One region of the Natranaerovirga pectinivora genome, then DNA from elsewhere that is predicted to be linked to it. Evidence: riboswitches for the same ligand, from Rfam matches in the RefSeq annotation. Region 1 holds a riboswitch; the other holds the start of a gene.
What was found. A riboswitch is a leader RNA that binds a small molecule or an ion and turns the genes downstream of it on or off. The one in region 1 is predicted to bind cobalamin.

Region 1 (15,900 bases):
ATTAGATTTATATTTAATATTATTATTTTAATTCCTGGTATTAGTATTGCCATAGCTTTTGGGTTATTAAATATTTCCTTAACAATAGCTTTATTAATTGTGGTATTAATCTATTTAAGTATTACACTGATGCTATCTGTCCCTGCGGCTTTTAGTATCAAAAATCCAGAATTCAATTAAGATTTATACTAGTAACGTAACAAATGACTTTTGCTTTATTAGAGACAAAAAATTTATTGAAATGTAATTTCAAATCAGTGTAAGGAAGCTTGTAAATTACATTTACATATATAATATGAGGTGGGGAATTATGAAATTATTAAAAGCAGTGGGATTTTTGTTGTTAATTGGGCTTTTTTATATGATAGCAACTGCTGTGGTTGCCTTTGTTATGGGTATAGTAGGTGCTATTAGTGGTGGATATACAGACGTAGATTCACTAGATGCTTTTCTTTCTAACAATTTAGCTTTAATGGTTATTGGTATTAATTTAGTGACTCTTTTATTTATATTTATTCTCTTTAGTTTTAGAAAAGAAAAGTCCTTAGTTAAGTACCTTAATTTTAGCAAATTAGATATATCTCAAATATTATATCTACTTGTAATAGGTATTGCGTTAAATGTATTTATAAATGTAGCTTTAATGCTTATACCAAGATTTTTTAATATTACTAGATACCTAGAAGAGCACGATGGCGTCATAGAAAACTTAACATCAGGAAATGTATGGATTACATTGTTTTTAGTCATTGTCATTGCACCAATATTCGAAGAAATACTTTGTCGAGGTGTCATTTTAAAAGACTTTATGAAATCCACCCCTGTATGGGTAGCCGTTATAATCCAATCTCTTGTATTTGGTTTTATCCATGGAAATATTGTTCAAGGGTCATATGCATTTGTCATAGGGTTGGTTTTGGCAGTGATATATTTAAAAATGAAAAGTATTTGGGCGCCTATTTTCCTTCATTTTGTCTTTAACTTTGTAAGTTTGTTTATTGGATATTTTATTGATGAGAATATGACAAGTTTTCTTGGGATAATATATGTTATGGTGTCTTTTGTAATCTTAGCTTGGTTTATGAAAGTTGTACTGAGTAAAGAATACCCAACTCAAGAATACATAACTCAAGAGGTCAATGAAGAAGATCCAACTTATTCTTTGGATCAGTAAAAGTTATTGACATTTTAGCTGTATTAGATTATATTAAAACACGTACAATTGAATAAAGTATAAGGTTCTTTTTGTAAAAGATTAAAAGGGAAAATGGTGTGAATCCATTACAGCCCCCGCTACTGTAAGCATTACGAAATCCATATACCATTGGGAGTGATCCTGAGAAGGTGGAGAGTAGGTTTGATATGTGAGTCAGGAGAACTGCCTTATGCCATAAGCAATTCGACTTTCGGAGGGAAGGTACGGGTATTATATGCACACAAGTTAATTGGAGATGCTTTATAACCGTATATTTATATATACGGTTTTTTTATACTTAATAAGTCGATTTGTGGATTCAAGGGATATATAATAATATTGGCTGCTTTTCCTTTCAGCCGGTGAATGCTCACTTGAATACACGAGAACTAAAGAGTATTAAATCCCTCTAAATAAAAAAATAAGGAGTAACAAAATGAAAAATTTATTTAAAAATGTAACAACACTTCTATTGGTATTAATGTTAGTAGTATTAGCTGGCTGTACTGCAAATGAGGCGCCTAGTGAGCCAACTCCTATTGAACCTATTGGTCTAGAAGATCAAAATCAAGTTGATGATAATGTAAATCTTCAGGTTACATATCCTTTAGAAATTGAAAATAAGTTCGGGAAGATTACAGTTATTGAGTCAGAACCAAATTCCGTTATTTCTTTTTCACCGGAGACGACTGAAATCATGTTTGAAATTAATGTAGGAGACAAATTAATAGGCCGTTCTACATTTTGTAATTATCCAGTAGAGGCTTCAGAGATTAGAGATTTTGGTACATTGTTTGATTATAATATTGAGTCTGTTGTTGAAGCTAATCCAGATTTAGTTATTTTATCTTCTATGGTAGGCGAAGACAATTATAATGCTTTTAAGAACTTAGGATTAAATGTTTTAGTATTAGACTTTGATGACTCTTTTGAAGGTACTTATGAGTATATAACAGTTTTAGGCCAAGTGTTCAATAGGGTAGAAGAAGCTGAAGGTTTAATAGCAGATATGGAAAATGTAGTTAATCATGTTATTGAAACAACTAAAGCCCTTGAAAAACCAAATGCATATTTTATTGTATGGGCAGGTAGTGGAGATTCAACGGCAACAGGAGATACTTTTATTGGAGAAATGATGGAGTTAGCAGGAGCTAATAATGTGGCTGCTGATGGACAAAATTGGATGTATAGTGTAGAGTTATTAGTAGAAAAAGACCCTGATATTTTAATTGCACCAGATTATTTGGTGGATATGTTATATGATTTAGAAGGGTACAAAGATTTGACGGCTTTAAATGAAGGAAGAATATATTCAGTTAATGAAGATATTTATTATAGACAAGGGCCTAGATTAAGAGAAGCTATAGCAGAACTTGCTTCAATATTTCACCCAGATAAATTTTAATTAGATTATTAATGGGATTGTATAAAGGAATGGGTAATATGAAAAATAAAGGATATAAATCTAAATTTATATTAACGTTAGTGGTACTTGTTTTAACCATAACGGTAGCAGGCACTTTAGGTAGCGCCAATATTAATTTCCTTAATTTTTTTAGAATTATCGGAAGTAGAGTGCCCTATTTAAAAAACTTTATAGATATTAGCCATATACCGGATTCTCATTTTACCATTGTTATGAATTTAAGAATGCCTAGAATCATTTTAGCCCTTTTTGGAGGGGCTGGTTTGGCCTGTGCAGGGGCAATTTTTCAAGGTGTTTTTGCCAATCCTATGGCAGAACCTTATTTACTTGGCGTGTCTTCAGGAGCAGCAATGGGTGCAACCATTGCTGCTATTTTAAATACCCATATAAGATTTTTAGGTTTTGGGGCTATGGGATTGTTTGCTTTTGCAGGTTCATTATTGGTTATGTTTCTAATTTTTAGTCTTTCTAGAATTAAAGGGCAGTCTTCAGTATCCATCTTATTATTAGCGGGACTGGCTATTAACTCTTTTTTTGGGTCTATGATTTCTCTTATTATGATGTTTAATCAAGATAAGGTTGAAGAAGTGTATTTTTGGACTATGGGTAGCTTTAGAAATGCAACTTGGGAAAAGGTTCTTATTGTAGGTATGGTTGTAATACTCATGACATTGTATAGTTTTTACTATTCTAAGGATCTGGATTTAATAATGATTGGTGATGAACAAGCCAAGTCTTTAGGGGTCCATGTAGATCAGGTTAAGAAGAATTTGTTAGTGGCAGCATCTCTTGTTGCCGCAATAATTGTTGCTTCAAGTGGTATTATTGGTTTTGTAGGTTTGATCATACCCCATATGGCAAGGTTTATAAGTGGTCCTTCTCATAAGAAATTACTTCCTTTATCCGTTGTTTTTGGTGGTGTTTTTATGATTATTTGTGATACCATTGCCCGTTCTGTATTGCCTAATAAAGAACTAACCACAGGTGTTATTACTTCATTGTTTGGTGTACCTTTTTTCTTGTGGTTGTTGTATAAGAATAGAAAGACTGTAGCTTAGGAAGTGGGAAAGTATGAAAATAGATATTAAAAGTCTTAGTTATAAGTATGATGAAAAAAAGGTATTACATAATATAAATTTGTCATTTAACAAAGGTAAGTTTTATGGGATTTTAGGGCCTAATGGTTCTGGAAAAACCACACTTATTAAATTAATGACGGGATTACTTTCTAAAAAATCAGGGGAAATATTTGTAAATAACAAAGAGTTAGATACAATGAGTAGAAATGAAATTGCAAAAAACATTGCTTATGTCCCTCAGATATTTAATATAAGTCAGGGTTTTTCAGTTAGAGATATTGTGCTTATGGGAAGGCATCCTTATATAAAAAGGTTAGAGTCCCCTTCTTTAGAGGATTATGAGAAGGTGGAAGAAGCTTTTCGTGAGACCAATTTAACAGGGTTAAGAGACCGATTTGTTAATGAGTTAAGTGGTGGTGAGACTCAAAGGGTTATTATTGCTAGGGCTTTAGCCCAAGATACAGGAATTATTGTTTTGGATGAGCCTATTTCTCAGTTGGATATTCATTATCAGCACGAGATTATTCGGTTTTTGAAGTATTTATGTGAGGTAAAAGGGCGTACCATTATTGCTTCTTTGCATGATATTAATGTTGCTGTGAACTATTGTGAGGAAGTTGTCGTGATGAAGGAAGGTGTCGTTAAGGCTCAAGGGAAGGCCTTTGATGTGGTTACTGAAGGGTTGATTGAGGAGGTTTATGACTTAAAGGTGAGTATATTTGACGGAAAAGGACGCCGATATATCGGATGGTGACAAGGGTGGTGACAAGGGGACGTTTCTCTTGTCTTTTTTCGGGGTGACCAGGGTGACAAGGGGACGTTTCTTTTGTCTTTTTTCAAGACAGGGTTTTTGGCTGGCGACTAGGGAGTGTTATATATAAGATTTATCGACCCTTATCCATCCTTGGATAAGAGGGTCGAGCTACGCCATCCTTGGCTCCGCGGTATAATCTTATATATAACACTCCCTAGTCTTTGTCGTAACAAGGGGGCGTTTCTTTTGTCTTTTCCTTTGTCTTTCGTTGTCTACTCAAGACAGCCGAAGCGTCCCCGTGTCTTTTCTTTTGTCTTTTCCTTTGTCTTTCGTTGTCTACTCAAGACAGTGGAAACGTCCCCTTGTCTTCTTTTCTTCCCTTGCGTTGTCTTGAGGAGACAGCCGAAACGTCCCAGTGTCTTTTCACAAGACAGCCGAAACGTCCCCGTGTCTTTTTCCCCCTGTCTTCTTTACACAAGACAGTGGAAACGTCCCCTTGTCTTTCACAAGACAGCCGAAACGTCCCCTTGTCTTCCACAAGACAGTGGAAACGTCCCCTTGTCTTCTTCCTTTTCCCCTTGTCTTCCTTGTCTTCTGCCTTGGTTTTTTGTGAGTCTTGATTTATATTGTAGTTTAGTGATATACTTAATAAAAAGCTATGATTGAGAGTGGTTTTTATGCTTAGAGATAAGAATATTGTGATTGGGATTTCTGGTGGGGTTGCTGTTTATAAGGTTTGTGATCTTGTTAGTCGGCTTAAGAAGCTTCATGCTAATGTTCATGTGATTATGACTAAGTCTGCTACTGAGTTTGTGGCACCTTTGACTTTTCAGTCTCTTAGTCAGAATTATGTTGTTGTGGATATGTTTGAAGAGCCTAAGACTTGGGATGTAGAACATATTTCTTTGGCTAAGAAGGCGGATTTGTTTTTAATTGCACCTGCTACGGCTAATGTTATTGGCAAGATTGCTAATGGGATTGCTGATGATATGTTGACGACTACTATTATGGCAACTAGAGCACCTATTCTCATGGCACCTGCAATGAATACCAATATGTATACTAATGATATAGTTCAGGAGAATATTAATAAGTTAAAAAGCAGGAATTATAAGTTTGTAGATCCAGAGGCTGGTCGATTGGCTTGTGGTGACGTGGGTGTTGGTAAGTTAGCGAACAATGATATTATTCTTGAACATATAAAGGAAATGTTAAACCCAGTAGAGGATTTGAAGGGTAAGAATGTCCTTATAACAGCTGGACCCACTAGAGAATGGATTGATCCTGTTCGTTTTATTTCCAATCCTTCTAGCGGTAAGATGGGTTATGCCCTAGCCAAAAGTGCAAGTGAACGTGGTGCTAATGTTACTTTGATCTCCGGTCCTGTTTCTATTGAAAAACCTACAGGGATGAGTAATTTTGTTAAAGTGGAAACGGCAGAAGAGATGTATAATGAAGTTGTAAAGGTTGTTGATTCTCAAGACATTGTTATTAAAACAGCAGCAGTTGGAGATTATAGACCTAAAAGTAAATCAGATATAAAGCTTAAGAAATCTAATAGTAAGGTAAGTCTTGAATTGGAGCCTAATGCTGATATATTATTTAATATTGGGAATAATAAAAAAGAAAATCAAATCTTTGTTGGATTCGCAGCTGAGACCAATGATGTAATTGAAGAAGGAAAAAAGAAATTAATTAAAAAAAATCTTGATTTAATTGTTGTAAATGATGTGACAGAGGTAGGAGCAGGTTTCCAATCAGAAACCAATATTATTAAAATTATTGATAAAGAAAAGAATGTAAAAGAATTTCCTATGGATACAAAAGAAAATTTAAGTAATATTATAATTGATGAAATTGTAAATTTATTAAAATAATAGAATATAGCTGTAGGGTATTATATCTTGATTGGAGGACAATGGTATGAGTAAAAGAGTTACCACTTCTACATTTAGAAAAATGAAAAAGAGTGGAGAAAAAATAACCGTTCTAACGGCATATGATTATCCAACTGCTACAATTTTAGATCAGCAAGGTATTGATGCTATTTTAGTAGGAGATTCTTTGGGGATGGTTGTATTAGGTTATAATGATACAACTCAAGTAACAATGGAAGATATGCTTCATCATATAAAAGCTGTTAGTCGTGGAACAAAAAGAGCTATGGTCATTGGCGACATGCCTTTTTTATCCTATCATATAAGTATCCAACAAAGTGTTATTAATGCAGGAAGCATTATTAGGGAAGGTCTTGCAGGGGCTGTAAAACTTGAAGGTGGAAAAGAAATTATAGACCATGTTAAAGCCATTGTTAACGCAGGTATACCAGTAGTAGGGCATATTGGGTTGACGCCACAATCTGTGCATCAGTTTGGGGGCTATTTTATTCAAGGTAAAACAGATGAACAAGGGCAAAAATTACTAGAAGATGCTAAGGCATTGGAAGAGGCAGGGGTTTTTGCTGTTGTTTTAGAATGTGTCACTGAAGAAGTAGGAGAGTTAATTACCAATGAGCTTAGTATACCAACAATAGGAATAGGTGCAGGGCGTAAATGTGATGGTCAAGTTTTAGTAACCCATGATTTATTAGGTTTGTACCACGGGAACAGTCCAAAATTTGCAAAAAGATATGCAAACATGTATAATGCTATGGGTGATGCAATAAATGGATATATTAAAGAAGTAAAAGAGGGAGCATTCCCTAATGAAAATCATATTTTTACTATGGATAGTGAAAATGTAACTAAACTATATACAAAGGTGAAAAAGTAAGATGGAATGTATTAATACAATAAAGGGTATTAGAGAATATTTAAAACCATATATGTTACAAGATAAAAGCATTGGCTTTGTGCCAACGATGGGTTATCTTCATAAAGGGCATGGGTCTTTAATTGAAAAGGCAGCCAAGGAAAATGATATTGTTGTGGTGAGTATTTTCGTTAATCCTACACAATTTGGTCCAAATGAGGATTTTGAAAAATATCCGAGAGATTTAGAAGGTGATTTAACTGTTGCTAAAGAAGCAGGAGCAACGGTTGTATTTGCCCCAGTAGCTTCTGAGATGTATGTAGAAGACAAAAAGACACAGGTTGTTGTAAGTGATCTAACAGATAAGCTATGTGGTGCTTCTAGACCTGGTCATTTTCAAGGTGTTACTACAGTAGTAACAAAGTTATTTAATATCGTTAAGGCAAACAAAGCCTATTTTGGGAAAAAAGACGCACAACAGTTAGCTGTTATTCAAAAGATGGTTCAAGACTTGAATATGGATATTGAGATTATTGAATGTCCAATTATTAGAGAAGAAGATGGTCTTGCTTTAAGTTCTAGAAATGTGTATTTGAGTGAAGAAGAAAGACAAGAAGCTTTGGTTTTAAGTCAAGGGTTATTTTCTACTAAGGAAAGAATAAAGCAGGGTGAAAGAGATTGTGTTCAATTAAAAAATGAATTGATAGAATTAATTAATACAAAACCTCTTAGCAACATAGATTATGTTAATTTTGTTGATGTGAATACCCTAGAAGATATTAATATTATTGATGACAAAGTGCTTATTGCTTTGGCAGTTAAGTTTGGAAATACTCGATTAATTGATAATATTACAGTGGAGGTGTAAATTATGCTAATAGAGATGATGACAGGAAAAATACATAGAGCCACTGTTACAGATGCCAATTTGAATTATGTTGGAAGTATTACCATAGATGAAAATTTATTAAAGGCTACAGGTATTTTACCAAATCAAAAAGTTCAAGTTGTGAATAATAATAATGGTGCGCGCTTCGAGACCTACGTTATTTCTGGACAAGCTGGCAGTGGAACCATATGTCTTAATGGTGCAGCGTCTAGGTTGGCTCAACCTGGTGATATCGTAATTATTATTGCCTATGGCTTAATGGATTCAAAAGAAGCTGTGGATCATAAGCCAAAGGTGATTCTAGTAGATGGAGAGAATAGAATAGAAAAGATTATTGAAGGTGAAGATGCACCTGAAACAATGTATGATGGCATTAAAGAATAATAGAATAGTGTTATTAGATAGTTGTATTAGAATTATTGTATGCTATAATTAGAGTATACTTATAAAGAAGGTGATAAATATGAAGATAAATACTATTATGAAAAAGAATGTTTTTAAAATCACACCAACGGATTCAATAAAAATGGCTCTTGATAAAATGACAGAATTGAACATCAATGGTATGCCAGTTATTAATGAAGAGGATGTACTAGTTGGAATGATAGTAAAAGCAGATATTTATCGTTTTTTAATAGAACCAGGTCATTATGACAGTTGCCCTGTAGAATGGGTAATGACAAAAAAAGTAATCACTGCTAATAGTGATGAAGAAATTGTTGGTGTAGGTAAAAAACTTAGAGATAATAATATTATAGCAATGCCAGTACTTGAAAATGAAATGGTAGTGGGTATTGTAAGTATTGAAGATATACTAGACTACTACATAGAAAAATAATAGTAATCCCGTAAATTATAATGATTTACGGGATTATTTATTATAGGTGATGAAGGGATTTTGATTATATATAAGTTCCAAAAATCCCCAACCATCCTTGGTTGCAAAGATTTCGCTACGCCGTCCTTGGCTGCGCTATTACACTTATATATAATAAAAATCCTTGTTGGATGCCTTTGTATACAGTTTGAAATACCGTAAATTATAATGTTTACGGTATTTTTTTGTTTGCAACAATATTTGAAAACTTTATGTTTGTTATTGAGTTTATAGAAAAAGGATGGTATTATATATACTACTGTATATACACCTGTAAACACAATTATCAAGGAGGATGATTAAATTGGATACTATGATTGAACGTATAAATGCCTTAAAAAAAGAAAAAAATGCAATGATTATTGCCCATTTGTATCAGAAGGCTGAAGTTCAAGATATTGCAGATTTTGTAGGGGATTCTTTTGAACTTAGTAAAAAAGCAAAGGAGAATGATGCTGAAACAATTGTTTTTTGTGGTGTGCATTTTATGGCTGAAAGTGCAAAGATTTTAAGTCCTCATAAAAAGGTCCTACTTCCAAGAAGTGATGCTGGATGTCCTATGGCGGATATGGTTTCTGAAAAAGAGGTTAAGTTATTAAGAGAAAAATATCCAGATGCTGCCATTGTATGTTATGTTAATTCTTCTGCTGAAGTAAAGGCTTTAAGCGATATTTGCTGTACGTCTTCTAATGCTGTAAAAGTGGTAGAGTCTTTGCCTCATAAACAAATTGTTTTTATTCCTGATGAGAATCTAGGCAATTATGTTGCTAAACAAGTGAAAGATAAAGAGATTATTCCCTTTAAGGGGTATTGTATTACCCATAAACTTGTAACAAGAGAAGAGGTTATAAGAATTAAAAATGAGTTTCCAGAAGCTGAATTGTTGGTGCATCCTGAATGTACAGAGGAAGTCTTAGGGGAGGCTGATTTTGCCGGGAGTACGGCACAGATTATTAATTATGTAAAGCATTCTAATAAGGATACTTTTATTATTGGAACGGAAGAGGGCATATTACATAAGTTGCATAATGAAAATCCAGGGAAAACTTTTTATTTGGCGTCTCCTAAGTTGATTTGTATGAATATGAAGAAGACTTCTTTGGAGGCTGTTTTAGATGCGTTGGAGAATGAGACGACGGAGATTGTTTTAGAGGATGAGGTTCGGGAGAGGGCTTATTTAAGTTTGAATCGGATGTTGGAAGTTTAATTTATTAGGTCGTGAGGGTGACGACTAGCAAGTGATATATATACTACTTTTTCGAGAGGGGGCGTGTGTGTTGAAGCGTTATTTGTTTGATGGTGATTTTGACTTGGTTGAGAGGGCGTTTTTTGATGTTATTATTATTGGTGCTGGGATAGCGGGGATATACACTGCTTTGGCTCTTGATGAGGGGTTGAAGTGTGGGATTATTAGTAAGGGTGCTTTGGAGGAGAGTAATTCTTTTTTGGCTCAAGGTGGTATTGCTTCTGTGGTGTTGGATGAGGATACTGAGGAGGAGCATTTCAGGGATACTTTGGTTGCTGGGGCTGGAGTTTGTGATGAAGAGGCAGTTAGGGTTCTTGTAAGGGAAGGTCCTAGGGAGATTAATGAGCTAATTAATATGGGGATCCCTTTTGATTTAAGTAATGAAGGGGTTTTGCATATTACACGAGAAGGGGGACATTCAAGGAGACGGGTTGTTCATTGTGGTGGGGATGCTACTGGACGAATTATTTTAAAAAGTCTTAAAGAAATTGCGGATGCTAGAGAGAATATTACTTTTATAGATAAAACTTTTTTAGTTGATATTTTAACTGAAAAAAATGATGTTGTGGGTGTTTTGACATATAAAGATGACTATAAAGCATATATGGCATCAAATGTAGTTATTGCCTCAGGTGGTATTGGTCAATTGTATAAATATACGACAAATCCTAAGATTGCAACAGGTGATGGTCTTGGGGCTGCTATGAGAGCTGGTGTTGAGACCAAGGATATGGAGTTTGTTCAGTTTCACCCTACAGCACTTTATACTGGGGAGGATGATCAATCTGTATTCTTGATTTCTGAAGCGGTTAGGGGAGAAGGGGCTGTTCTTAGGAATGTACAAGGGGAGGCTTTTATGAAGGGTGTTCACCATATGAAAGACCTTGCGCCTAGGGACATTGTTTCAAGAGAGATTGTTAAACAGATTTTAAATCAAGAGGAAGATTATGTGTATTTAGATATCACCAATAAATCTAGGGCGTATTTGGTGAATCGGTTTCCCACTATTTTTAAGAAGTGTTATGAAAAAGGTTTCGATATTTCCAAGGAATGGATTAAGGTTCATCCCGTACAACATTATTTTATGGGGGGGATTAAAACAGATCTATATAGTAGAACCAATATTAATGGTTTATTTGCTTGTGGAGAAGTTGCTTGTACAGGAGTTCATGGCGCTAATAGACTGGCAAGTAATTCTTTGTTGGAATGCTTGGTTTTTGGAAAAAGATGTGGGGAGTATATTAATAGATTGCATAAGTGTCAATTTTTATTACATAAGAAGTTAGGGTTTGATACAAAAGAAAGTACACTTGTATTAAATGATATTGGTTTAATAAAGAAGAAAATAAAAGAAGTAATGACAACTTGTGGGAGTATTGTACGTAAGGAAAATGATTTATTAAAAAGTGAAAAGGCTATTCAAAATCTAGTATTAAAGGTTAATGATTATAAATTGGATACTGTTGACGGATTTGAGATGTATAATATGTTGATTATAGCCCAGGAGATATTAAAAAAAGCATGGGAAAGAAAAGTTAGTATTGGGGCCCATTATATGAACTAAGTAAATGAAAAGGATGGTGTATTATGTTTGATGCGTTTTTAATAGATACAATAATAAATAGGGCATTAGAGGAAGATATTGGAACTGGTGATGTAACAACCCTTAGTACAGTATCTAAGGATCACAGAACAAAAGGGAATTTAATTGCAAAAGAAGAGGGGATAATCTGTGGTTTAGAAGTGTTTAAAAAAGTTTTCCATAGTATTGATTCTAGTGTTCTGATTCATTTGAATTTTTTTGATGGAGAAAAAGTATCTAAAGGAGATATTATTGGAGAGATAGTAGGCAATACAAGAGCCATATTAACAGGTGAACGTGTTGCTTTGAATTTTTTACAGAGATTATCTGGCATTGCAACAAAAACAAATGAACTTGTACAAAAGGTTAAGGGTACTAATGCTAAGATTATTGATACAAGAAAAACAACACCAGGCTTAAGGGTTTTAGAAAAATACGCTGTAAAAGTAGGTGGAGGTCTAAATCATAGACATAATCTTTCTGATGGGATTTTAATAAAAGACAATCATATTAGTGCTGCTGGTGGTATTAAAAAGGCAATTGCTTTAGGGAAATCTAATGCACCTCATACTCTAAAAATTGAAGTAGAGGTAGAGTCTATAGAGGGCGTTAAAGAAGGGCTAGAAGCTGGTGTAGATATTATAATGTTAGATAATATGTCAGTGGATATGATGGAAGAAGCAGTGAGATTAATTGGCAAAAGAGCCCTTATAGAAGCATCAGGTAATATGGGGGATAAAGAGTTGTTGTCTGTAGCAAAAACAGGGGTTGATTTTATATCAGTTGGTGCTTTAACCCATACAATACGATCATTAGATATTAGTTTGAGGCTAAACAATAGTATTTAGAATAATAGATGAAGTTTGAAGGAAAAGTCCAGAATTAAATGGGCTTTTTTTTGTTATGAAAGATGCTGTATAAAGGGCTTAAGTTAGGTATGTGTATTGTAATAAATGGCAAAAAATGATACAATAATACATAAAACACTAAAGACATTCTTGGTATTTTTACAAACAATATAAAATAATGAGAAATGAGGATGGGAAAAATGGGGAAGTGGTATAGTAAGTTTGTTTTAGCAAGTATTATAGTCATATTAATAGTAGGATTAAGTGCTTGTGAAAGCAATAAAAAAGCAGTAGAAGACAACATTGGGATCATTGAAGGGGATCAAAATGAGAGTACTATTGAAATGGAAATACCTGATAAAACATTTAAAGTATTACATGTAATGAGCTATCATACACCTTGGGAGTGGACTGAAACCCAACTTCAAGGGTTCAAGGATGGTTTAGGTCAAGATATTGATGTAGAGTATAAAGTGATAGAAATGGATGCTAAAAACAAAAGCAATATAGAATGGTTAGAAGAAATAGGTGCACAAGCTAGAGGCGTTATTGACACTTGGCAACCAGACTTGGTATTTACCAGTGATGATGAGGCTCAAGAATTTGTTGTAACCCATTACCTTAATACAGATATTCCATTTGTGTTTTGTGGTGTGAATAAATTACCAGAAGAGTATGGTTATGATAAAAGCAACAATGTAACAGGGGTATTAGAGATAGAGCATTTTGCTGAAAGTTTAAATTTATTATTAGAAGTAGCACCAGATATTAAGAGTGTAGCAGTTGTTTTTGATGATTCACCTATATGGGGACCAGTAGAGGCTAGAATGAGAGAACAGTTACACAGGTTCCCTGAGATAGAATTTCCTATATGGGATACAATTTATACATATGATGAGTTCCAAAGTAAAATGTTAGAATATCAAGATCAAGTTGATGCTATAGGTTTGATTGGTATTTTTAATTATAAAAATGAAAACAACAAGAATGTACATTATAGAGATGTATTAAGATGGGTAAAAGAGAATAGTAATTTACCAGATTTTAGTTATTGGTATGATAGAGCTTCTTATGGAACCCTTGCTGTTGTGTCTGTATCAGGATATGAACAAGGCCTTTCAGCAGGAAAAAAAGCTAGACAAATACTTGTTCACGGTGTTAGTCCAGCAGATATACCTATGGACCATACAACAAAAGGACAGCAATTAATTAGTTTGGCAAGAGCTAGGACTCTTGATATTGATGTAAGTGCAAAAGTTTTGTTGAGTACAGAAGTTAAGACTATGTATGAATGGGAGAGGTAATATGTGTTTAAGAAATTACAAGTAAAAATACTATTTTTCTTATTTGTTTTTTTAGCATTATTAGTAGCTACTGATTATATAGTGAGTAAACATTATTTTGAAAAAGAATATACAAAAGCTGCAAAAGCTGAATTGATGGTAATAGGTGAGACCTTAAAAATTCAAATGGAAAGAGTTTTAGGATTTGATTTACAAATTAGTGATAATATGGTTTTTGAATATTTTTGTCACGAAGTAGTAGAAAAATATGAAGATGTACGATATGCAATGGTTGTAGATGATAAAGGTGAGATTTTATTTCACAATAGGGATTATTTGGTTACCAATCCTGAACTTCATTATAGAGGAAAAAGCTTAGATATTCCAGAAGTGCTTGAAGTAATTAATAATAAAAAAGATGATATTGTTATATACAACAATGAATCAGGAGAGTACTATGGTTTTGTAATTTCTATACATGATAAGAATGATAGGTATGTGGGAGCAATTGTTTTAGGATTAAATACAAGTACTATTAAAGACAAAATCAATGTTGTGACCACCTATACTTCAATTATAGCCCTTTGTATTTTCTTAATTTCATTATTATTATTAGGGGCTTCAATATCTGTATGGATTACTAAACCTCTTATTACTTTAGAAAAAGCGACTAAGAAAATCGTGGCAGAAGGAACGGATCACTTTGAACCTGTAATCATTAAATCAGCTGATGAAATAGGAAGGTTGGCAAATTCTTTTAATACCATGGCCTTTCAATTGCAAAAGACCACGGTTTCTAAAGACTATATGGACAATGTTATTGCCAGTATGATGGATTCTCTTGTTGTTATAAATCCATACTTTAGAATTATTACAGTAAACAGTGCTACATTAGATTTGTTAGATTATAAAGAAGAAGAACTTATGGATAAACCAATTAATCGATTTGTTCTTAATAGGGATAATAATCCCTTTGATAATGAACATCTTAAGAATCTAGTTAAAGAAGGGCAATTAAGAAATATAGAAACCATGATTGTGACAAAGGAAGGGAAGATCATTCCCGTTTTGTTTAGTTGTTCTGCAATTAAAAATCCAGATAATAGTATGAAGTACTTTGTATGTACAATTAAAGACATTACAGAGATAAAAAAAGCGGAAAAAGCTTTAAGGTTACAAGCAGAAGAGTTAGCCCGTTCAAACGGACAATTAGAAGAGTTTGCTTATGTTGCGTCTCATGACTTGCAAGAGCCACTTAGGAAAGTAATATCTTTTGGGAATAGACTTAAAGACAAGTATGCAGATAACTTAGATGAACATGGAATGGATTATCTTAATAGGATAACGGCTGCAACTGAAAGAATGCAAACATTAATAGAAGGTCTGCTAGCATACTCCAGAGTTACAACGACAGTAAAAAACAATGAAGAAATAGATCTTAAAAACATTGTTCTAGAAGTTGTTTTAGATTTGGAAGTAAGCATTGAAAGTAAAAAAGGTGATGTGCTTGTAGGAGAATTGCCTGTAATAGAAGGGGAAAAAACTCAGATGAGACAATTGTTCCAGAATTTTATTGGGAATGCTTTAAAGTTTACTAAAGAGGATGTTTCTCCGAGTATTATGATTTATAGTAAAGAAGTTATAGAAGATCAAAAAGAAGAATGGCATCAAAATAGTTCTACGTACTATGATATTTATATAGAGGACAATGGTATTGGAATTGATTCTAAATACTATGATCGTATATTTGGTGTTTTTCAAAGATTACATGGACGTACTCAGTATGAGGGGACTGGTGTTGGATTGGCTATATGTAAAAGGATTATTGAAAATCACGGTGGAAGCGTTAGGATAGAAAGTGAAAAAGAAGTAGGAACAACTTTTATAATAAGATTGCCAAAGAAACAAAGTGGTATTATGGGGGAAGCGTAATGTTGTATGTTCAATATAAAGATATTCTAATTGCGGAT
Region 2 (15,900 bases), on a different contig from region 1:
TCCCATTTAATCCACTTTTACTTTATAAAATAGAACTTTCCTACAAAGTAAAAAAGGAGTTGTCTCAGAAATCAATCTAAGACACTCCCCATAACTTTGCTTTTATTTTTTACTGTAATAATTTAGAGTAAGTGATTTTAAGCACTAAGACGATCAATATCATCCCCATTGATAGACTCTTTTTCTAATAATTCATTGGCAACTTTTTCTAATAAAAGGATATTTTCTTGAAGAAGCTTTTTCGTTTCTTCATATAGCTCATTCATTTGATCTCTACATTTGCCTACGATTTGATTATCTTGCAAGCCTTCTATGGCTTGAATATTAAACAATCCTAAATCTTTGTCCATACCAAATTTATTAATAAAATCTACCATCATATTGGAAGCTTTGCTAATGTCATTGCTTGCTCCTGTTGTTACTTCATCTGCTCCAAAAATCAATTCTTCTGCTACTCTACCAGCCAGTAACACTTGTATATTGGCTTTGATTTGTTTTTGTGTTTGATAAAGTGCGTCCTTTGGTATGCTTAAACTAAATCCTCCTGCACCACGTACACTTGGGATGATGGTTACTTTTGAAATAAAATGTTGTGGCAATAATAATTTTGTTACTAAAGCATGACCTGCTTCGTGGTATGCTGTTACTTTTCGATCTCTTTCTGAGATATAGCTTCTATCTTTTTTCTCAGCACCTGCTATTACTGTATAAAATGCTTTGTCTAAATGTTTTTTATTGAGTACAGGTTCATTTTCATTTGCTGCAAAAATGGCTGCTTCATTAAATAAATTCTCAATCATTGCACCACTAAAGTATACTGTAGATTTTGCAAGTTCATCAAAACTAATGTCTTCAGCCAGTGGTTTGCTTTTCCCATAGAGTTCAATGATTTTTTTTCTTGCATTGACATCTGGTAAACCAATTTCAATCTGTCTGTCAAAACGACCTGGACGTAAAAGGGCTTCATCTAATGTATCTAATCTATTGGTTGCACCAATAACGATAATGCCATTGCTATCGTTAAACCCTGACATTTCCGTAAGCAATGCATTTAATGTTTGATCACGTTCATCATTACTTGCTGAATTGGTTCTTCCTCTTTGTTTACCGATTGCATCAATCTCATCTATAAAAATAACAGCTTTTTCACTTTTTTTAGCTTTTTTAAATAAATTACGAATTCTACTCGCACCAACCCCTACATACATTTGTACGAAGTCAGAACCACTCATAGCATAAAAAGGCACATCTGCTTCACCAGCAATTGCTTTTGCCATAAGGGTTTTACCTGTTCCTGGTGGTCCATATAATAATAAACCTCTTGGCATTTTAGCGCCAATGTCTGCATATTTTTCAGGTTTTTTAATAAAGTTAATTATATCTTCTACCATAGCTTTGGCTTCAATATTTCCCGCCACTTCATTTAAAGTAATGCTTGATTTATTGTCATTTTTATTAGCATCTTTTATTAATTTTTTATCTCCATGAAAACGCGCAAAATATAAAACAGCACCACCAATAATAAAAAATACAGATACTTGTAACACTCTAACCAATGGATTTACTTGACCATAAGCTATTGTAATGTCTTCAAGTAATAAAAACTCAACAAAGTCTTCTTTCATTGGATTTGGTACTGTAAATACTGTATCATTATTATTTAATGCCACTGTAAAAGAATTCCCTGTCTCAGAAAAAACCACTTCACTAACATTGCTTTGTTCTACTTCCACTAGGAATTCATTATATGTCATCTCTTCTTGTTTATTATTTATTAAACTCATTCCGGCAAATCCTATACCCGCAATAAGCGTAACGACTAGCAATATAATATAGATTTTCTTCACCTATTACACCTCCACAATATTTCCCCTCGGTTTACATAAGTCATCTATACAATTGTAACGTTAACACCAACTTTTTTCTAGTTAAAAAACATGGCAACCATGGTAATTCCATTTACCACTTTTTTGCCCCAAGAATTATGAAATTCAATTCTGGTGTTGTTTGTTTTATTATAGTGCTATTTTGTGTATAATAACTGTAGAGGTGATGAAAATGCCAATATTAGGAACGTATCTAATGCCCCATCCCCCTATCATTTTACCAGAAGTGGGACAAGGGCAAGAAAGACGTATTCAAGATACAATTAATAGTTTAAATGCTATAGGCAAAGATATTAAAGAAAAATCTCCAAGTACAATTGTAATTATTACCCCTCATGGCACTATGTTTAATGATGCTATTTCTATGGTCAATGAATCTTCTATTGAAGGGGATTTAAGTATGTTTGGTGTGCCTGAAGTTTCTATGAAATGTCTTATTAACCAAAAACTTACTGGGGAAATTGAGACCTTATCCAATGATGAGAATGTTCCAGTTGTTTTATCTTCAAAGGATTTTCTAGAAACCTTTGATGTAAAACTTTCTTTAGACCACGGAACCCTTGTGCCCCTCTATTATGTGAATAAGTTTTATAGTGATTATAGGATTGTTCATATCACTTATGCCCCTTTAAATGATTTAGAATTGTACCAATTTGGTACCATTATTACAAAAGCTATAGAGGCTTTAAATGAAAATGCCATTGTGATTGCAAGTGGTGATTTATCTCATAAACTTAAAGATGATGGTCCATATGATTATAGTCCTTATGGTAAAACATTTGATACGACTTTTGTTGAATTACTGGAAAAGAATCAAGTGAGAGATATTTTTAGTATGGATTCTAAGCTTATTAGTGAAGCAGGTGAATGTGGCTTTAGATCTGTATTAATTATGCTTGGTGTTCTTGATGGTTATAAGGTACAAAGTAAAAGACATAGTTATGAAGGCCCTTTTGGTGTTGGCTATGGTGTGATGTCTTTTAGCATAGTAGGCAAAGAAGACTCTAAGTTAGGGGCAATTGAACAAGCCATTTCTAATAAGAAGGAACAAAAGCTCAATAATGCGAATCCTTATGTTAAGTTAGCAAGAGAAAGCCTTACCACTTATTTAGAAACAGGTAAGGAGCTAAAGGAATTACCTTCTTATGTCACTGATGAAATGGAAAAGGAAAAACGTGGTGTATTTGTTTCTTTAAAGAAAAATGGTGAACTCAGAGGGTGTATAGGTACTATTTTACCTACAACGAATTCCATTGCTGAAGAAATTATAAGAAATGCGGTTGAAGCTGGGTTACATGACCCAAGATTCTATGAAGTCAATAAAGATGAATTGTTGGATATTGATTTTTCTGTTGATGTATTAGGACAAGCAGAACCTGCAACGACTGATCAATTAGATCCTAAGAATTATGGTGTCATTGTTTATAACGCAAGAAAAAAAGGCTTATTGTTGCCTAACTTAGAAGGTATAGATACTGTAGAAGAACAATTGTCTATTGTTTTACAAAAAGCTGGTATAGAGCAAGATGAGCCTTACGAACTTAAACGTTTTGAAGTCATAAGACATTCAGAAATATAGGTGATTTATGAAAAGAGAAGCTATGTTTTATGAAAAAGCGAATGATAAAATCCACTGTTTTTTATGTCCGCATCATTGTGTTATAGAGGATAAACACTATGGAAAATGCAATGTAAGAATGCATGATTCAGGGACACTTTATACTCTTAATTATGGAGAAGTTACTGCTTCATCCTTAGACCCTATTGAGAAAAAACCTTTGCATTACTATAGACCTGGAACCAATATTTTCTCTGTAGGCAGTTTTGGTTGTAATATGACTTGTACCTTCTGTCAAAATCATGATATTTCACAAGAAAAAGCACCAAGTGATTATATTCCTAAAGAAGTTTTGGTGGACTTGATATTGAATATTGAAGAAAATATTGGGGTTGCTTTTACTTATAACGAACCAACCATTTGGTATGAATATATGTATGATACGGCAAAATTGCTGAAAGAAAAAGACAAGGATGCCTCAGTGGTTATGGTCACCAATGGGTTTATAGGTGAAGAGCCTCTTCGTAAAATACTGCCTTATGTGGACGCTATGAATATTGACTTGAAAAGCTTTAACTCTAATTATTATAAGAATCTTTGTGGTGCTAGATTAGACCCTGTTCTTAAAACCATAGAAATAGCCGCCAAAGAATGTCACGTGGAAATTACGACATTGCTAGTCAGTGAAGAAAATGCTTCTATACAAGAAGTTAAAGAAATTGCACAGTTCATTCAAGGCATAGATAAAAAAATACCCCTACATTTATCAAGGTATTTTCCAAGATACAAAATGGATCATCCTGCTACAGATATAGGCTTTATGTTAGATGCTAAGGAAGTGGCGTTAAAATATTTGGATAATGTTGTCCTTGGGAATGTGGGTGTTTAAAAAGTGTCCCTAGTTAAATTTTCTAATTATGATGACATATTCCTTAAATGTTTGATATGTTTTAATTTAATAATCTCACCTTTGTTTTGAATAATCTCTTCTTCTACTAATTGGTAAAAACAATTCCAATAAATTTTCGTATACTCTAGAATATGTACTAGGTAAAATGAAAGGGGAAAATCAACACATTTTTATAATTATACACTCATTTGGACAATCTAAATAGATAATTACTTATATACGAAAGGTGATAAAATGAGATGAAATTATATACAGGAAGTCCCTATTGGTCTATACTTACAGATATGAATATAAAACAATTTCCAAACTTAACAAAAAATATAGAATGTGATGTGCTTATTGTGGGTGGTGGTATTACTGGTGCATTATGTTCTTATTATATGAATGAAGCTAAAGTATCTACTGTTTTAATTGATAAAAATGAATTTGCCTCTGGCAGCACAATAATTAATACCTCATTACTCCATTATGAAATTGATACAACCCTCAATAAACTTAGTAAAATCTATGGAAAACAAAATGCTATTAGATGCTTTCAATTGTGTCGCAAATCTTTATATGACTTAAAAACTTTAATTAATCATACAAATATTAATTGTGAATATGTTCCTAGGAAAAGTTTATATGTATCCTCTAATGTATTTGAAGATATTAAGTTATTAGCTGAATACCGCTCTAGAAAAAACGCTGGTTTTAAAGCATCTTTCATTAACAAAAAAATTATGAAAGAGCATTTTAAATTGCAATACAGTGCAGGTATTTACTCTTATGATGGGGCAGAAATTAACCCTTATATGTTTACAAAAAACCTCATTCATTATTCTTCACTTAATGGATTAAGAGCTTATGAAAACACTGAACTAATTTCTATTGATTATAAAAAAGGGTATAATATAGCTTATACACAAAATGCAACGATTAAAGCAAAAAAAATAATATTTGCTACAGGCTATGAGGCCCAATCCTTAGTTGATTCATATACTACAACTAAATTTAAAACAACTTATACCTTAACAACAAAGCCTATTAAAAACACACAAAAACTATGGAAAGACAATTCTTTAATTTGGGAAGCTAAAAATTCATATACTTATATCCGAAGAACCAAAGACAATCGGATTATCGTTGGTGGCTATGATACCAATTATAAAGGTTATATGCCAAGTACTGAAACAATTGAAAAAAAAGGAGAACTTCTTTTAAAACAAATCAAAGAATTGTTTCCTACTTTAGATATTGAAAAAGATTTTGTTTCTGCTGGTATATTTGCTTCCACTGACGATGAACTTGGTTACGTAGGCTCCCTTGAAGAGTATCCCAATTGTTATTTTTTACTTGGTTATGGGGCAAATGGTGTTTTATATTGTATTATTGGTTCGCAGATACTAAGAGACCTCTTTTTATATGACTATCATCACGATGCAGATTTGTTTTCTTTTTATAGATGATTATGAAATATGTAAAAATAGCAAAAAACAAGGTGGTTTTATTTTCTTAAATGCTGTTCCAAAAAATAACCTAATTAAATTTTCTAGTGATGCAATAAGATGGCTAAAACAGTCATCTTTTTTAACCCAAATATTGCTGAGCAACACGGAGGTTCATCTAACTGTTGTCAAGATTTTCAAATTAATTCCCCAATAATATTGATAGGAATATTTATGTTCTTAGTCAGTAGTTGTTGTATATTATTTTTATCTATAGTAATCAACACACAAGTCCCTGGACCTGCGGATACATTTAAATCTATTGCCCCTTCTTTATATACTACTTTACAATGGTTTAAGCTGGCTATTTCCTGACATTCATAGTCTATGCCTTTGGAACCTACAGGTATTAGTTCCTTAACAAAGGTTAGTTTGCTTAGTTGTATGATGTGCTTTAATTTAATAATCTCACTTTTAGTTTGGAGGATTTCTTCTTCTACTAGTTGATTGCCCATTTTAGGTAAACCTAGTAATACCAATAAATCCCCTTTTTGAGATTTTGGATATTTTACTTTTTCTTTATTGATCTTACCTATAACCGTTACCCCTATTGCTGTCTGTGTCACTGGGATATTTTCTTCTGTTGATCCTGTTATTAACTGAGTAGGTGATAATTCTGCTTCTTCCATGGCTCTTTGAACACCTTCTAGAATCTTTTCCCCATCCCCTACCATAGAAAGAGACAAAGTATCCACAACGGATAAGACTTCTCCACCAATGGCTAAGTTTTCAGCTAGGGCAACTACTGTTGTAAAATAACCCACATAAAAAGGGTCAACTTTTACGATGTCATGCTCTTTATTGCCAATACCACCACAAGAATCACAAGTTATAACCAAATATTCACTTTCAGATATGGGTGTCAAAAATACATCTCTAATTCTAATCATTACCTTCTCCTGTTGTAAAATATTCTATTTACTAAAAAGGTAGAAAACGTCTTTTTCTTTTAAGTATTATTTCTTCCTCTTGTAAATCTTCATTACCAGAGTGTCTCCATCCTAAAGCTACTTTTAATTCATTCCCTTTATCTTCCCTCTGACCTAAAGCTACAAAGCTAGCTTCATTAAGTAACCTTTCCTGTCCCCTTGATGGATCATTAACTCCAGCGTGAAGTTCCCCGTTCACATAAAATTGTGTATATTTTAGCCTGACATTATTGTCACCATTCCAATAAAGAGTCCCATCCCAATACTCTTTATTTCTAGCTCGAAATACTCTTTCATATACTGCGGTCCAATTGCCATCAGATGACTCCCCTATCCATATTGGCGTTCTAATTAAGCCATTTAGCAAAAGGCCCACTATTAACACAATAAATATTGTAAAAATGATTCTTATTATTTTTTTCATATTTACCCCCTAGTAATTATCAAAATATTATATATCATTTATAATTTTACCTAAGATTATAAAATCAATCAATATTTTTTTCTAATTAAAAAAGGTTCCACAACAACAGCTATAACAATATTAAGTATAGCAGCTATAGATAGTGGCACGATTAAAAAACTAAACAAAGCAACTCCTGCAAATTCATACCCTAGTGCATACATTATATAGGCGCTAACGCCTAGTGATATCGGTCCATTAAGTAAAAAAGCTACAATTACTGCAATGTATTTCTTACCTTTTTTACTTAGGTAGCCAAATAAGTAACAAGTGATCCCCATTAGTACACCTACAACCATATGAATAGGCAATGTAAGTGGAAAACCGCTTGTAACTGCTGTTAGCATATGTCCTAGTATACCTACTATTCCTCCTGCTACGGGTGAAATAATCAAAGCTACCAAAAAAGCTGGCATAGAATCAAAGGCAACACTCCCTTGAATCTTAATCTGTGCCCCTACAAATGATAATGCTATAAAAAGCCCCATATATGCTAGTTGTCTTGAATTTATTTTACTCAACTCATCATCTCCATTAATTTATTTTAGCATCATTTGCCCATAGCCTTTTTTATAGTCTATTTGAATGATACAACCGTTCTTAATCTTAAAACACCAGCCTTGTCCACTATTTAGATTCAATAAAAATTCCAGTATCTCTTTGATTACTCTTCCATGGCTTAATATGAGTATTGATTCACATTCTTCTTTCACAACTTCTTGTATAAAATCTAATACTCTTCTTTTAAATTCAGGAAAACTTTCCCCTTCAGGTATTTTATAAGTTCTATAGTTTTCAAGATAATTCTTATAAACCTCAGGGTAAAGCTCATCCACTTCTTTGTATGTATGTTTTTCTAAGATGCCAAAGCCCATTTCTTCTATTCTTTCATCGTAATGAATGGCCATGCCCTTAATTTGTGATATTTCTTCTGCCAAGTCTTTAACTCTTTTTAATGGGCTACTATATATTTTATCTAAATGCATTTCTTTAACAGATTCTATGATTTGATTAAACTGTTTTTTTCCTTCTGTTGTATAAGGATAGTGGGATTTACCATATATGATTTTATTGATGTTTCCTTCTGTTTCTGGATGTCTTACAATATAAATGTCCACAAAATCCCTCCCACACCTGTGCTTATTAAAAATAGAATTTGTGATGTTTCTAAGATTAATCCAATAACGTCTCCTGTAATGCCACCAAGGATTTTATTAATTCTTAGAACCATAAGAAGGCTTATTATTACAGTAATCCCATAAGCAAACAAAGTCACCCAACCTAATAGATAGGTACTAACCAATCCAAAAACAAAAGCATATAAAGCATATTTCAATGTAGCTTTATCTACCATTGCTTTTCCCATGCCTTCATTTTTTGCATAGTTAAATAACCCACAAGTTATTAAACCCACACATCTTCCCACAATAGGAAAAGCCAATACCACCTGCCACTGTGGATTCAAGAATACAAAAAAAGTAAGAAAATATAGAACCAAACTTATAACACCAAATGCACCAATTAAGCTGTCAGACATAATTTCAAAAACTCTTTCTCTCTTGCGACAACTAAAGATACCATCACATACATCTGCTAAGCCATCTAAATGCAATCCCCCTACGATGATTAGGTAGCCAATTATTATAAAGACATTCACATAGGTATTGGGTAAAACATTGGATAGTAAAGCTATTGGTGATAATAAAGCACCAATTATAACACCTATAATAGGAAAAAACAGAATGCCTTTTACGAAGGTTTCCCCATTAAACTCAAACTTTATAGGGAATGGGATTCTTGTTAAAAACGTGATCATCAGTAAAAATGATTTCATACAACACCTCTATACACTATTTTATCTTCATTGGAATTGCTGATACAACAAGGTATACTTCATCTGCTTGTTTTGCTAGATACTGATTGACTCTCCCTGCAATATCACGAAAGATACTTCCTAATCGGTAGGCAGGAACAATGCCAAAGCCAACTTCATTGGTAACCGCTACCAACTGTTTTTGATTCTCTTTCATTGTATTTATTAATTGGTCTATTTCAACAAATATCTTTTTTTCTACCTCACTTATTGCTTCACTAGAACACGTATCATAATCAATTGTTTCATCAAACATAATATTTGTCACCATAATGGTTATACAGTCTAATAAGAATGTATCTGTCTTTTCAAATGCTTTATGAGATTTTATCTCTTGAAAATTGTTATACATTTCAAAAGTATGCCATTCACTAGGACGAGAATGTTTGTGTTTTTCTATTCTGTCTTCCATATCTTTATCCGTGACTTTAGCAGTTGCAATATAACTAATCTGCCGTCCTATTTCAAGGACTTTTTCTTCTGCAAAAGTGCTTTTACCACTTCTTGCGCCGCCAGTTATCATTATAAGACTCATTTTACACCTACCCATTACTTGTATTCTCTCATTTTATGAATCAATCGTCTATTGTCATTATGATCTTTTATGGCTATGCGTATAAAGTTTTTTCCTAATCCAATAAAATCTTCACATGTTCTTACTTTGATTGGATTATCTCCTTTTAATAGCCATTTTGGCAATCTAGAATCTTCTAGTTTTATGAGAATGAAATTGGTATTAGATGAGTAAAAATTCAAGTAATGAAACTTCATTAAATTGGTTTCTATATAGTATTTTTCGTCTAATAACCATTGTATGGTCTTTTCTTTTCTCTCACTGTCTTCTAGTAAAGGATTTAAAGCAGCAAGGGCCAAAGTATTAATCGTCCAAGGTTCTTTATAGGTATATAGTTTTTCTATTATACTTGGGCTGGCAAATCCAATGCCTAGCCTTAAACCTGGTATACTATAATATTTTGTTAAAGATTGAATGACCATTATATTTTGAGGTTTTATATTGTAACAGCTTGCTCCAAATGAAATGTCAATAAAAGATTCATCCAACATAAGCATACCGTCCCAAGACTTTAATTGGGTTGCGATTCTTTTAATGGTTTCTTTATCTATAATTTGTCCTGTAGGATTGTTTGGATTACATATAACCACACATTCTGGTTTCTTTTTTACTATAGTTCGTAAAAAATCTTCTACATTCAGTTTAAACTGATTCTCCCTTTCTAAGACATAATGGTATATCTTAGCACCATTTAGCTTAAAGGCTCGTTCGTATTCATTAAAGGTTGGAGATATAATCATGACTTCTTTTGGTTTAAAGGCTCTAGCAAATAAATAAATTAATTCCATTGCCCCATTGCCTATAATAATCCGTTTGCTTGAAGTATTATAATAATCCCCTAGGAATTTAATTGAAGACTCTCCTATAATCTCAGGATATTTATTGATCTCATTAATCCCTTCCACTAAAGCTTCTTTTACTGAAGGGGATAGAGGAATAGGATTAATATTCACACTAAAATCTAGTATTTTTTCGTTGATGACACCACCATGTATATTCATTTTATTGTTGTTCTGTCTATTGTTTTTAGCTTCTATTACAAGTCCCATATCACTTACTCCTTAGAAATATATAAGCAAATACACTATAATAAAAAATAGTGTAAAAAGTAGTTCTGTTACATACATAATTTTAATGGTATCTTCTATCATTACTGACTCTGGTTTTTTATCTAAATCGCCTATGGTCGGCTTTTCTACTATGGTATCAAAATACTTATGTGTTCCACCTAGTTGAATCTTTAACGCCCCTGCCACTACCGCTTCTGGATAGCCACAATTAGGGCTTTTGTGATTTCGTCTATCTCTTACTAAGATTCTCCAACTATTTTTCCAATTCAGTTTTAATAATAAACTACTTAATACCATAAACAAACTTCCAATTCTAGCAGGTATATAGTTAAGAATATCATCTGCTTTTGCGGATGCGAACCCAATGTCTTTATAAGGCTCTACGATATAACCAACCATAGAATCGAGAGTATTAACCAGTTTATAAGCAAAAAGAAAATGAATTGGGTAGCCTACTAAAAACCCTATGCCTATATAAAATAGAGGGGCAATAACACCATCAATGGTATTTTCAGCAGTGGTTTCTATTGCGCCTTTTATCACTTGTTCCTGTGTAAGGTTTGCAGTGTCCCTTCCAACTAAGTAAGACAGATACTTTCTGCCCTCTTCTATACTTTGATATAACCCTTTTATGACCTTTTTTACTTCAGTATGAAGACATTTTGCTGCTATTCCAGTGTATAACAAGTAGATGGTTACTATGGTATGGAAATAGGGATGTATGACCATTGATCCCTTTAAAATTATAGAAACACTTATTAGAACGATAAAAAGAGATAAACCCAGTAAAAAGAAACCACCAACAAACAAGTTTTCAAAGTACTTTCTGATGATTTTTTCTAATGTCTGGATCAATTTCCCCATATAAATGATGGGGTGAGGCCATCCTAATGGATCTCCTAATAGCCAATCCATTACAATAACACTTATCAATACAATTATATTTTCCATATGTCACCTAGCTTAATTGGATGATTCTATAATATTCATTATAGCTTCTATATCCAGAGATTCATTTACTACTTTTCCAAGATAATCATAAGCTTCTTCCTTTAATTCTCTATAATGTCTTGAAGGGTTCAGATTTAATCCTTTTTTCCTTCTAATCGGTTCTAATAAAGCTTCTCTAAATTCATGAGAATCAAATATGCCATGAAGATATGTTCCGAATACAGTTCCTTCTTGATTCACACAACCGTCGTATAACCCTTCTTCTAGTAGAATAAAATCTGATTCATTATCAAGGTGCTCTGTTTTTCCCATATGAATTTCATAACCTTCTACATTTTTACCTTGTGTCTTTCCCCCATTATCAAAGTTGACCAGTATTTGTCCTGTTCTTTGTATGGTTTTTTTCTCTTCTTCTAACACCGTATTAATATTTAATAATCCTAGACCATTCACTTCTTTTCTTTCTGTTTCTACACCAAAGGGGTCTTTTATGGTTTTTCCTAAGATTTGATACCCACCGCAGATGCCTATAATAGGTGTTCTCTTTTTATGACATCTATATATTTTTTCATCTAGCCCACTGTTCTGAAGATATATTCTATCGGCTATTGTACTTTTACTTCCTGGAATAATCAGTAAATCTATCTCTTCAAAATCATCCTTTGTGGCTAAATACTTTACAGAGACATCTTGTTCAAGTTCTAACGCAGTAAAGTCTGTAAAATTAGACATATAAGGCAACCTGATAACACCAATATGAATGCTGCCTTCTTTTGGCTTTTCAAATCTTGTTGTCACACTGTCTTCATCATCGATTTGAAAATCTGAATATGGAATTACGCCTAAGCATGGTATCGGTAGTTTTTCATAAAACATATCTATTCCTGGCTGAAGTAGCGTAACGTCTCCGCGAAATTTATTAATAATATACCCTTTTATCCTTTTTTGTTCAGAAGAGCTTAGTAACATATAGGTACCATAAATAGAGGCAAATACACCACCTTTATCAATATCCCCTATTAATACAACAGGTGTGTCTATGGCCTCTGCTAGACCCATATTGACAATATCGTTTTTTCTTAGATTAATTTCTGCTGGACTTCCAGCACCTTCTATAACAATGATGTCGTATTTTTCTTCAAGTGTTCTAAATGCCTTGATCACTTCTGTCATCAAGTATTCTTTGTTTCTATAGTAGTCACTGGCTTTTAACTGATTAAAGACTTTGCCATTTAAAATGATTTGACTGCCTATATCACTTGTAGGCTTTAATAATACTGGATTCATTTCTACCATAGGTTCTATACGAGCCGCTTCCGCTTGTACCACTTGGGCTCGTCCCATTTCTTTTCCATCTTGGGTAACGTAAGAATTTAAGGACATATTTTGTGATTTGAAAGGCGCTACATTGTAACCCTTATCATTTAAGATACGACATATGGCTGCCGTTATAAGACTTTTTCCAACGGTTGAGCCAGTGCCTTGAAACATTATTTTTTTAGACATAAAAATAAATCTTCCTTTCCATCCGAAATTCAGAACAACGTATTATATCTATCTGTTTCCTGGCTCTAACATCAAACCCTATATACCCCTTCCCAGTTTCCCAGTGGTTTTTGTATATAAGTAGTTATTACAGTAGCGGTGGCTGCATCGGATTTTCACCGAACTTCCTAAGAATTTCTTCTTATTTATAGATATAAAGCATATTAGTGTTATCATACTGGATTTTATTAGAAGTGTCAATTTAGAAACTTTATTATTAAATAAGTTACTTTCTATATATGAAGAAAAAAGTTTTTTGGCATATAGAATTTATATCCCCTTTATCCTCTTTACTTATTTTGATATATAGAGAGTATAATGAGTATTTTCCTAGATAAGTATTATCTTTTACATACTTTTAAAGAAGTGACAGGCTTTACCATAAAGCAATATATCCTTTTAAAAAGAATTGCTTTTGCTAAAAACCAATTGTATTATACCGATAAGAATATTACTGCTATATCCATAGATTCTGGATTTAATAGTCAAAGTAATTTTATTAGGCTTTTTAAAAAGAAAGAAGGTATTACACCTTTACAGTTTAGAATAATTATAAAAAAACATAAATAACCACCTCTGATATAAACCAGAGGTGGTTGTACCACAAAAGAACAATCCTTTTTTCCGAGGAGGAAAGTTTTTTATGAAAAATCATATTGGAAGGTTCTTTTGATTGCACCCTGCAGAATCATTCCTTTTGATTATACCCCTGAATAAGCAGAAAAACCGCCATCAACAGGTATTACAACGCCATTTACAAAACTTGACGCTTCTTCACAAACTAAATACAGAAGGGTTCCTATTAATTCTTCTTCTTTACCAAAACGGTTCACAGGTGTATTTCTTAATATCTTTTCACATCTTTTAGTCGGTGTACCATCTTCACTAAACAATAGTTTTTCATTTTGTTTGGATATAAAGAAACCTGGTGCAATAGCATTGCAACGAATGCCTGCTTTTGCAAAATGTACCGCTAGCCACTGTGTAAAATTAGATATGGCTGCTTTTGCACCACTATATGCTGGTATTTTGGTCAAAGGTGTAAATGCATTCATACTTGAAATATTGATGATACTAGCACCTTCTTTATTCAACATATCAATGGCAAATACTTGAGTAGGTAATAATGTTCCCATATAATTTAAGTCAAATACAAATCGAACACCTTCTGCATCCAAATCAAAGAATGTCTTCATATTGTTCAAGTCTTTTTCTTCAAAAAATTCATTTTCTGTTGTTGCTTTTGGACTGTTACCACCTGCACCATTAACAAGAATGTCACAGGTTCCTAAGTCTTCATTAATCTCTTGACGGACTTTTTCTATATTATCTTTATCCAGTACATTACATTGGTATCCTTTTGCAATGCCACCGTTTTCAATAATCTCATTGGCATTATTTGTTGCAGCATCCAGATTCAAGTCAAGCAAAGCCACTTTAGCTCCTGTTTTTGCCAATGCTTTTGCAAACATTCCGCATAAAACACCACCTGCTCCAGTTATAACCACTACTTTGTCTTTTAAATCTATATTAAATGGTAATTTCATAGTCTTACACTCCTTTCATCTTAGTTAGAGCTTCCCAAATCCCAGTAATGTATGTAGATCCCAGGGCTCTATCGTATAAACCATAACCTGGCTTACCTGTTTCATCCCATATCATTCTGCCGTGGTCTGGTCTAATATATCCTTTAAAACCAACGTCATGGTATGCTTTTAATATTTCAAAGATATCTAACGATCCACAAGGAGAGTAATGGGCACTTTCTTCAAACGAACCATCTTCTAATAATTTTACATTTCTTATATGAGCAAAATGAATTCTTCCCATCTCACCATATTTTCTAACCATATTGGCAAAATTATTAAACTTCCCACATCCTAATGACCCACTACACAAGGTTAAACCATGGTGAGTATCATCATATAAAGATAAAAATCTATCTAAATCATTTTCATTTTTAATGATTCTTGGAATATTAAAAATTGACCATGGTGGATCATCTGGATGAATAGCCATATTAATATCACATTCTATTGCTACTGGCATAATTTCCTTAATAAAATATTCAAGATTACTCCATAGCCCTTCTTCTCCAAGTGCTTTGTAGGCATCAATGAGCTCTGTCATTTCTGCTGGAGTATAGGATGCATCCCATCCTGGCAATGCTAATTTTGTAGGATCCATCTGATCTACTTGTTCTTTGTAATACACCAATGTTTTTGAACCATCTTCTAATTCTTTATCTAACTGAGAACGGGTCCAGTCAAATACAGGCATAAAGTTATAACAAATGCATTTCACTCCATATTTTGAAAGTCTTCTTATAATTTCTTTGTAATTATCAATGTATGTTTGATAATTGCCTCTTCTCAATTTAATATCTTCGTGGACAGGGACACTCTCTATAACTTCCATTTCCAATCCTGAGCCTTGAACATCTTCTTTAAGTTTTTGGATGTCTTCCTCTGGCCATACTTCTCCTGCTGGAACGCTATAAACTGCTGTCACTACACCTGACATGTTTGGTATTTGTCTGATATTTTTAAGCGTAACTGGATCATCATTGCCATACCATCTAAAGGTCATTTTCATTGTGATTCCCTCCTTAATTTTAAAGAATATTTTTATCAATTATTTATATCTCAAATATG

Region 2: another riboswitch for cobalamin. It lies ahead of EDC18_RS05950 (cobyric acid synthase); the one in region 1 lies ahead of EDC18_RS11420 (ABC transporter substrate-binding protein).

The regions. Positions count from the first base shown of each region.
Region 1 covers NZ_SMAL01000008.1:89,355-105,254, reverse strand. The annotation lists gene EDC18_RS11430 (putative ABC exporter domain-containing protein) at 1-180, shown strand, start outside; gene EDC18_RS11425 (CPBP family intramembrane glutamic endopeptidase) at 311-1,174, shown strand; cobalamin riboswitch at 1,220-1,400, shown strand; gene EDC18_RS11420 (ABC transporter substrate-binding protein) at 1,632-2,600, shown strand; gene EDC18_RS11415 (FecCD family ABC transporter permease) at 2,639-3,679, shown strand; gene EDC18_RS11410 (ABC transporter ATP-binding protein) at 3,693-4,454, shown strand; gene coaBC (bifunctional phosphopantothenoylcysteine decarboxylase/phosphopantothenate--cysteine ligase CoaBC) at 5,132-6,331, shown strand; gene panB (3-methyl-2-oxobutanoate hydroxymethyltransferase) at 6,378-7,226, shown strand; gene panC (pantoate--beta-alanine ligase) at 7,228-8,073, shown strand; gene panD (aspartate 1-decarboxylase) at 8,077-8,478, shown strand; gene EDC18_RS11385 (CBS domain-containing protein) at 8,558-8,932, shown strand; gene nadA (quinolinate synthase NadA) at 9,267-10,178, shown strand; gene nadB (L-aspartate oxidase) at 10,246-11,781, shown strand; gene nadC (carboxylating nicotinate-nucleotide diphosphorylase) at 11,805-12,647, shown strand; gene EDC18_RS11365 (ABC transporter substrate-binding protein) at 12,848-13,951, shown strand; gene EDC18_RS11360 (ATP-binding protein) at 13,955-15,862, shown strand; gene EDC18_RS11355 (response regulator) at 15,862-15,900, shown strand, end outside.
Region 2 covers NZ_SMAL01000003.1:258,230-274,129, forward strand. The annotation lists gene EDC18_RS05890 (ATP-dependent metallopeptidase FtsH/Yme1/Tma family protein) at 138-1,847, opposite strand; gene amrA (AmmeMemoRadiSam system protein A) at 2,059-3,465, shown strand; gene amrS (AmmeMemoRadiSam system radical SAM enzyme) at 3,473-4,333, shown strand; gene EDC18_RS05905 (NAD(P)/FAD-dependent oxidoreductase) at 4,594-5,802, shown strand; gene EDC18_RS05910 (AIR synthase related protein) at 5,979-6,731, opposite strand; gene EDC18_RS05915 (DUF4944 domain-containing protein) at 6,763-7,194, opposite strand; gene EDC18_RS05920 (ECF transporter S component) at 7,263-7,754, opposite strand; gene EDC18_RS05925 (histidine phosphatase family protein) at 7,773-8,351, opposite strand; gene cobS (adenosylcobinamide-GDP ribazoletransferase) at 8,333-9,067, opposite strand; gene cobU (bifunctional adenosylcobinamide kinase/adenosylcobinamide-phosphate guanylyltransferase) at 9,084-9,641, opposite strand; gene EDC18_RS05940 (pyridoxal phosphate-dependent aminotransferase) at 9,656-10,729, opposite strand; gene cbiB (adenosylcobinamide-phosphate synthase CbiB) at 10,742-11,701, opposite strand; gene EDC18_RS05950 (cobyric acid synthase) at 11,714-13,207, opposite strand; cobalamin riboswitch at 13,240-13,415, opposite strand; gene EDC18_RS05955 (helix-turn-helix domain-containing protein) at 13,565-13,816, shown strand; gene EDC18_RS05960 (SDR family oxidoreductase) at 13,948-14,793, opposite strand; gene EDC18_RS05965 (mannonate dehydratase) at 14,798-15,841, opposite strand.